Nitratifractor salsuginis DSM 16511: one gene and its partner. The protein of the gene in region 2 interacts with the protein of the main gene of each other region in a pairwise test. Links are inferred from orthologs where the notes say so. Each region holds a gene or a part of one and is shown on either strand. Other genes may lie near its edges.

What was found.
Region 1: the proteins of dnaE (region 2) and NITSA_RS01360 interact in binary tests that used the Escherichia coli proteins (3 or more experiments, as listed by UniProt). The link is inferred for Nitratifractor salsuginis DSM 16511 from one-to-one orthologs.

What each region holds. Positions count from the first base shown.
Region 1 is NC_014935.1:250,178-253,357, forward strand. Bases 112-3,068 are described here. They hold NITSA_RS01360 (DNA polymerase III subunit gamma/tau), read right to left. Parts: upstream 2,536-3,068; coding sequence 688-2,535; downstream 112-687. Other genes in these bases: NITSA_RS01355 (vWA domain-containing protein), read left to right, coding at 112-603; ypfJ (KPN_02809 family neutral zinc metallopeptidase), read left to right, coding at 2,671-3,068. Outside these bases: more of NITSA_RS01355, read left to right, coding at 1-111; more of ypfJ, read left to right, coding at 3,069-3,180. UniProt on the Escherichia coli protein: Part of the beta sliding clamp loading complex, which hydrolyzes ATP to load the beta clamp onto primed DNA to form the DNA replication pre-initiation complex.
Region 2 is NC_014935.1:360,643-364,967, reverse strand. The notes cover bases 205-4,306. They hold dnaE (DNA polymerase III subunit alpha), read right to left. Parts: upstream 3,957-4,306; coding sequence 405-3,956; downstream 205-404. Other genes in these bases: NITSA_RS01810 (arsenate reductase family protein), read right to left, coding at 4,043-4,306. Outside these bases: NITSA_RS01820 (NADP-dependent isocitrate dehydrogenase), read right to left, coding at 1-42; more of NITSA_RS01810, read right to left, coding at 4,307-4,325. UniProt on the Escherichia coli protein: DNA polymerase III is a complex, multichain enzyme responsible for most of the replicative synthesis in bacteria. This DNA polymerase also exhibits 3' to 5' exonuclease activity. The alpha chain is the DNA polymerase catalytic subunit.

The DNA of each region.
Region 1 (3,180 bases), 110 kb from region 2 along the record:
GCCTTTTTGGAGCAGATTGCCCTTTCATCGGAGCGGGAGGGGAAGCTCCCCAAAGGCTTGGAGCGTCTGGTCCCCCGCTATTTTCAGCGGCGCATCGATTGGCGGGAGCGGCTGGGGCGCTACCTGGAGAGTTATCTCAAGAGCGGCTACAGCTTCAGCCCGCCCAATCTCAAACACCTCTATCGGGGCATCGCCCTTCCCAGGCCCTCCTCCGAGACGCTCCATATCGCCGTGGCCCTCGATTGTAGCGGTTCGGTGGACCGGGAGCTGCTGGAGCTCTTTGCGGGGGAGGTGGAGATGATCCTGCAGCACTTCCCCGACTACCGCCTGGAACTGATGATGGCCGACGCCCAAGTACGCAGCCACCGGACCCTGAGCCCGGGAGAGCCGCTGGAGTGGGAGGTCAAAGGGCGGGGGCATACCGATTTCCGCCCCGTCTTCGACTATTTGGAGAATGAGATCCACGAAAAGCCGAGGCTGCTGATCTACTTCACCGACGGGGCGGGAAGCTTTCCGGAAACAGAGCCTGCCTATGAGGTGCTTTGGGTGCTGAGCCGGGAGGCGGAGGTGCCGTTTGGGGAGGCAATTATTATGAAGAGTTGAGGGGTGAGAGTTGAGCGTTGAGATAGAAATTGTGTTACGTGTTATGTGCTACGTGTTACGAATTTTTCAATTCTCAATTAGCCCCTAACTCTTCCGCTTGATCCTCACTCTCTTGGGATCAAAAAGAGCGATCGCCTCTTTGACCATCGGCTCTTTGAGGAGCTCTTTGGGGTCTATTTCTTTGGAGGCTTCGCTGCTGCCGGTATCTGGGTTCATACAGCTGGAGGGGAGTTCTACCGCTTCGAGGGTGCTGGCGGTTTGGGCATTGTCGGGGAGGGCGCACTCCTCCTGTTCCGGCCCGGAAGCAGGAGGCTCTTCCTTGATGACGGCGGCGGGGCGCTCCTCAGCCGCCGGAGTTTTCACTTTTTTTTTATCCTCTTCGGGGGCTTTGTCCGCTTCTTTGGCGATATTGAGGATCTTCACATCCAGACCGAAGATCTCCTGGACAAACATTCGGATGATCCCCCAGTAGGTCACCAGGCGCTTCTTGTCCGCTCCCTGGGCGGTCGATTCCCAGGTGAGGGAGGCGCCGTCGAAGCTTTGGTAGCGGATGCAGCGCTCGAAGGTCTCTCCCAGATCGTAATCCCGGTCGTAGAGTTTTTCCAGCAGGGCTTTGAATTTGAGGGCTCCCGCGTCGGGCGCGGTTCCGGATGCGGGTGCGGCGGGTGCTTCGGTAGCGGGACTTGGCGTTTCAGCGGGTCGGGGTTCTTCGGCCGGGGCGCTCTTCGGAGGAGTTGCTTCGGCGGAAGCCTGGGGCAGGGTGCTTTGCGAAGCCGGGCTCTCGGCGGCCGGAGCGGGCTGCTTGCGCGATTCGGCTGCAGCTGCTGTGGTCGGGGCAGACGTCGTAGGAGCCGGGGTACTCTGCACTCCCGAGAGCTCCTTTTGCAGGGTGCGGATCATCTCATCGATCTCTTTGATGGAGAGGGCTTCCATCATTTTGAAGAGGGTCAGAGAGAGGACGAACTCCCCGTCGCTTCCCAGGAAGAGCAGTTCTTTGGCTTCCGCCAAAATCCGGAAAAAGCGATCCAGGATCAGGGGCGGGAAGCGGGGGTCTTTGGCGAAGAGAAGGTCCTTGAGATGCAGGGTCAGCTCATCGATGATCATTTCGGTCTCGTATTCGCTGCTCTCGTGGATAAAGGCGAGGATTCCCGCTTCGTCTTTGTTGAGGATCCGGTCGAGGAGATCGTCGAGCTTGGCCGGATCGATGATCCCCAGCATCTCGGTGACGGTGGGTAGGTCCACTTTCCCCTTGGCGTAGACGATGGCCTGATCCAGGAGGGTCAGGGAATCCCGCAGGCTCCCCGCCCCGCTGCGGGCGATGATCTCCAGAGCTTCGGGCTCATAGTCGATCCCCTCCAGGTGGAGGATGTGCTCCAGATGGCTTTTGACCAGCCGGGGCGGGATCTTTTTGAAGCGGAAGTGCTGGGTGCGGGAGAGGATCGTCGCGGGGAGCTTGAGGGGGTCGGTGGTGGCCAGGATGAATTTGACGAACTCGGGGGGCTCTTCGAGGGTCTTGAGCAGGGCGTTGAAGGCTTGGGTGGTGAGCATATGGACTTCGTCGATGATGAAGATTTTGAAGCGGCCGCTGCCGGGCTTGTATTTGGTGTGCTCAATCAGCTCTTTGATGTCGTCGATCCCCCGGTTGGAGGCGGCGTCCATCTCGATGATGTCCATATGGCGGTATTCGTTGGCCATAATGCAGTGGGGGCACTCTTCGCAGGGCTGGGACGTGGGCCCTTTTTCACACAGAAGCGCCTTGGCGAAGATCCGGGCGGTGGAGGTCTTCCCGCTGCCCCGCAGGCCCGAAAAGAGGTAGGCGTGGGAGAGCCGGTCCCCGTCGAGGGCCTGGGCGAGGGTCTGGCTGACGGTCTCCTGGCCCACCAGGTCGGCGAAGGAGCGGGGACGGTATTTGCGTGCGAGTGCCAATGCCACGGATCTTCCTTGAGTCGGTTTTTGGGAAAAGAGCATCTATTGTAGTCGATCTTTGCTTTTGGAGATATAAAAGTGACTCTGTAGTTCCAAATATCTTTTGTTATGATTGGATCTGCAAAAACGAAGGAGTTTCACGTGAGACTGGATGATATAGAAGAGAGCAGAAACGTAGAGGACCGCCGAAACAGCAGCGGCGGAGGGGGGCGGCTGTCGGCAGGGACTCTGATGATGCTCTGGCCGCTGATCAGGATGCTGCTACGGACCAAGATCGGCTGGGCGATCCTGGGGATCGGCGCCCTCGCCTACCTGGCGGGATTCAACCCCCTCAGCCTCCTGGGAGGAGGGAGTCAAGGGGTCAGCTCAAGAACATCTACAGCTCAGGAACAGCAGCTGGCGGTGCGGATGAAGAAGGTCCTGCGTTCGACCGAACAGGTCTGGTCTTCGATCCTGGGGAAGTATGGGCGACGCTACGATCCGCCGACCCTGGTGCTCTACCGCGGGGCCACCCGAAGCGGCTGCGGCTATGCCCAGGCCCAGATGGGCCCCTTTTATTGTCCGAGGGATAAAAAGATCTATCTGGATTTGAACTTTTTCGATGAGTTGAAGCGCCAACTGGGGGCTCCCGGGGATTTCGCCCAAGCCTAT
Region 2 (4,325 bases):
TTCATCGATTTTAGACCAGACGATGGTGGGTTTTTTACTCATGGGTTATTTCTCCTGAAAAGTTTGGGATGGTGTGGGTTTATTATATCGGGTCAAGGTAGAGGGATAATTGGATGGGGGGCCGGGAGTTTGCAACTCTTTAAAAGTGTTTCGGAGCTACACAATCAGAGGCTACATTTCAGGGCCATAGGCTTTCGCCACTCTTTGAAATACGGAGTTTTGGAGAAGAATGGGAAAAGGCGTAACCTTTTTTACAGCGTTGAGTGCTGAGCGTTGAGCGTTGAGAAAATTTATTTGCCCGCTTCCTCATTACATACTCAACTCTTATTCCAAAATCTAAAATCCATAATCCAAAATCATCCTCAACCTTCCATCCTCAATCTTCAATCTTCCATCAATTACCACTATGCGCTCTTCTCCGCCGGTGTGATTCCCAGGCTTCGAGCCGCTTCGATGATGGAGCGGCTGACGTGGACTTTGGATTCGATCACCACATCCGCCAGCTTGGAGCGGATCTGGAGCTGCAGGGGATGGGGGCCGGGATTGCGCTCCGCCAGGCAGTAGAGCTCTTCGATGATCTTGGGATCGGGCATCAGGTCCAGTGCCAGGATCACCGGAGGCTGTTCTTCGGGGGCTTCGGTGTGTTTTTGCTCCTTCTTGACCTTGACCTTCTCTTTGCGGGCCTCTTTGAGGGTTTCGATCTTGAGGATATTCATCCGGGTAAAGTCACCGTCTTTGGTCACTTTGACCTTGAAGGCGATGGGTTTGCTCAGGTCGAACTCCTCTTCGAGTTCCTTGAGCCGGTCGGCAAAAAGCATCAGCTCGATGTTCCCATGGAGGTCCATCACATTGGCAATGCCGAATTTGTTGCCCTTTTTGCTGATCTTCTCGGTGATCGATTCGATCTTGCCGATGAAGAGCGCCTGGGATCCGTCGGCCAATTCGTCGATCTCGGAGCTGAGGGTGTAATCGATCTTGGCCAATTCCTCACGGTACTTATCGAGGGGGTGGCCCGAGACGTAGAAGCCCAGCGTCTCCTTCTCGAACTCCAGCATCTGCAGGGGATCGAACTCTTCCATCGGGTCGAGCTCCAACTCCACATGGGTCATCTCCTCTCCAGCGCCAAAAAGGGAATTCTCCGCCATCTTCTTCGCCTGGGTCGCCTTGGAAGCCGCCTCCATGATCGCCTCGATCTGAGTCAGCATCGCTTTGCGGGTATAGCCCAGGCCGTCGAGAGCCCCCGCCTTGATGAAGGCTTCGATCACCTTCTTGTTGACCTTGGCAGTGTCGATCCTGGAGATGAAATCGCTCAGATCCCTAAAGGGCCCCTCCTCGCGTGATTCGAGGATGGAGCGGATGGCGACGTCGCCCGCCCCTTTGACCCCTCCCAGGCCGAAGAGGATCGTCGGGCGTCCCTCGATCTCGTCGGCGATGAAGGCCAGGTCGGAGCGGTTGACATCGGGGGGTAGCAGGTCGATCCCCATATGCTTGACCGCATCGACGTAGCGAACCACCTTGGTGGTGTTGTCCTTCTCCAGGGTCAGCTGGGCCGCCATAAACTCCGTGGGGTAGTAGCACTTGAGATAAGAGGTATAGAAGGTGACCATCGCATAGGCGGCGGAGTGAGATTTGTTGAATCCGTAGCCGGCGAATTTGACGATCAGGTCGAAGAGCTCCTCGGCTTTGGCACGGTCGAAGCCCTTTTTCTCTGCCCCGTCGGCGAATTGGCCCTTGAGCTTGTCCATCTCTTCTTTGATCTTTTTTCCCATCGCCCGGCGCACCAGGTCCGCCCCGCCGAGACTGAACCCTCCGATGGTCTGGACGATCTGCATAACCTGTTCCTGATAGACGATGACGCCGTAGGTGGGCTTGAGGATCGGCTCGAGTTCGGGGAACATATAGGTGATTTCCGCCCGGCCGTGCTTGCGCTCCACGAAATCATCGAGCATCCCCGACTCCATCGGCCCCGGACGATAAAGCGCCAGCATCGCGATGATATCTTCGAAACTGCTGGGTTTGAGCTTTTTGGCCAAATCCTGCATCCCCGCCGATTCAATCTGGAAGAGCCCCAGGGTATTGCCGGTGGCGATGTAGTCGTAGACCTTGGGGTCGTTGATATCGACCTGTTTGAAGTCGATCCGCTTTCCGTGGCGCTTCTCGATGAGCTGGAGCGCCTCTTCGATCGTCGTCAGGGTCTTGAGCCCCAAGAAGTCGAATTTGATCAGGTCCACATCCTCGACATACTTGCCGCTGTATTGGGTCGCCAGGGTCTCTTGGCCCGTGGGCTTGAAGAGGGGCGTCTTTTCCCAGAGAGGTTCGTTGGAGATGACCACCCCGGCGGCGTGGGTGCCCGCGTTGCGGTTGAGCCCCTCCAGGGCCAGGGCGAATCGCCACACCTGGGCCGCCTTGGGGTCCCGCTCGATGAGCTCTTTGATCTTGGGCTCTTTGGCGTAGGCATCCTTGAGGGTGATCCCCAGCTCGTCAGGAATCAGCTTAGCAAAGGCGTCGGCCTGGGCATAGGGCAGCCCCATCACCCGGGCGACATCCCGGATGACCCCCTTGGCCAGAAGCTTACCGAAGGTGATGATCTGGGCCACGTTGACCCGGCCGTACTTCTCCACCACATAGTCGATAATCTCCTGGCGACGGCTCTGGCAAAAATCCATATCGATATCGGGCATGCTCACACGCTCGGGGTTGAGGAAACGCTCGAAGAGCAGGCCGTAGGGGATCGGGTCGATGTCGGTGATGGAGAGGCTGTAGGCCACCAGCGATCCGGCGGCCGACCCCCGGCCCGGCCCGACGGGAATCCCCATCTCCTTGGCGGCCCGGACGAAGTCCCAGACGATCAGCATATAGCCGGGGAATTTCATCGAGTTGATGATGCCGATCTCGGTCTCCAGACGCTCCCGGTATTCGGCATGCTTCTCTTCGGGCACGTGTTCGAGGCGTTTTTCCAATCCCTTGCGCGCCTCGTGTTCGAAGAGCACGATGTCGTTGGCCAGGGAGTACTCCTCTTCCGGTTCAGGAAGCTCCAGCCCCGCCAGCTTGGCTCGCTCTCTGGTAAATTTGAAGTTGGGCGGTGTGGGATTGCCCAGCTTGATCTCCAGATTGCACTTCTCGGCGATCTCCTGGGTATTCTCCAGAGCTTCGGGGATGTCGGCAAAGAGCCGCGCCATCTCCTCGGGGGATTTGACATAGAATTCGTGGACACTGTGGCGTAGGCGGTTGGGGTCGTCATACTGTTTGTTCATCGCGATGCACATAAAGGCTTCGTGAGCCTCGGCATCCTCGGGGTTGGTGTAGTGGGTGTCGTTGGTGGCGATGATCTTGATCCCCGTCTCCAAAGAGAGGCGGATGATCTGCTCGTCGATACGCTGCTGATCCCCGATGCCGTGACGCATCAGCTCCAGATAGAAATCGTCGCCGAAGATCTCTTTGTATTCCAGGGCGATCTTTTTGGCCTCTTCATAGCCCCCTGCCCCGAATTTCTTGTTGCGGTCGCTAAGGTTGAGGTGCCAGTTGACCTCTCCCTGCAGGCAGGCGGAAGAGCAGATCAGCCCCTCGCTGTGTTCCCGCAGCAGCTTTTTGTTGATCCTCGGGTAGTAGTAGAAGCCTTTCAGATAAGCCTGGGAGCTGAGATACATCAGGTTTTTGTAGCCGATCTCGTTCTTGGCATAGAGGCAGAGGTGGTAGCGCTGGCGGGTCGATTTATCCCCCAGGTCATCGCTGTTGTGGAGGTAGGCTTCCATCCCGATGATGGGTTTGACCCCCTCTTTGCGCATCGTATTGTAAAAGTCGATGGTACCGAACATATTGCCGTGGTCGGTCATAGCGACGGAATCCATCCCCAGGGCTTTGACCTTCTTGGCCAAGGCTTTGATCTTGTTGGCCCCGTCGAGCAGGGAATATTCGGTATGCAGGTGCAGATGGGTAAATCGGGGGTGTTCGGACATACGTTCCTCTGGTTATAAATATTGTTTTTCGTTCAAGTGATTTCAGTGTAGCGAAGGGGGGCTGAAAGAGGCGTTAGCCCCGAAGATCAGCCGGAAATCTCCTCATATCTCTCAGGATCGAAGCCGACGATCACTCTGCCGTCCTCCAGCTCAATCACCGGCCGCTTGATCAGCAGATTCTCTTTGCAAAGCCACTCCCGCATCCCCGCTTCGTCGAGATCGAGCTCCTTGAGCTTGAGCATCCGGTATTTGGTCCCCCGTTTGTTGAAAAGGGTATTGATGTCAACCTTCTGAAGCCACTCGTCGATCTTTTCACAACCGACCGGAGTCTTTTTGAAGTCAACAAATTCAAACTCCACGCCTTTCTCT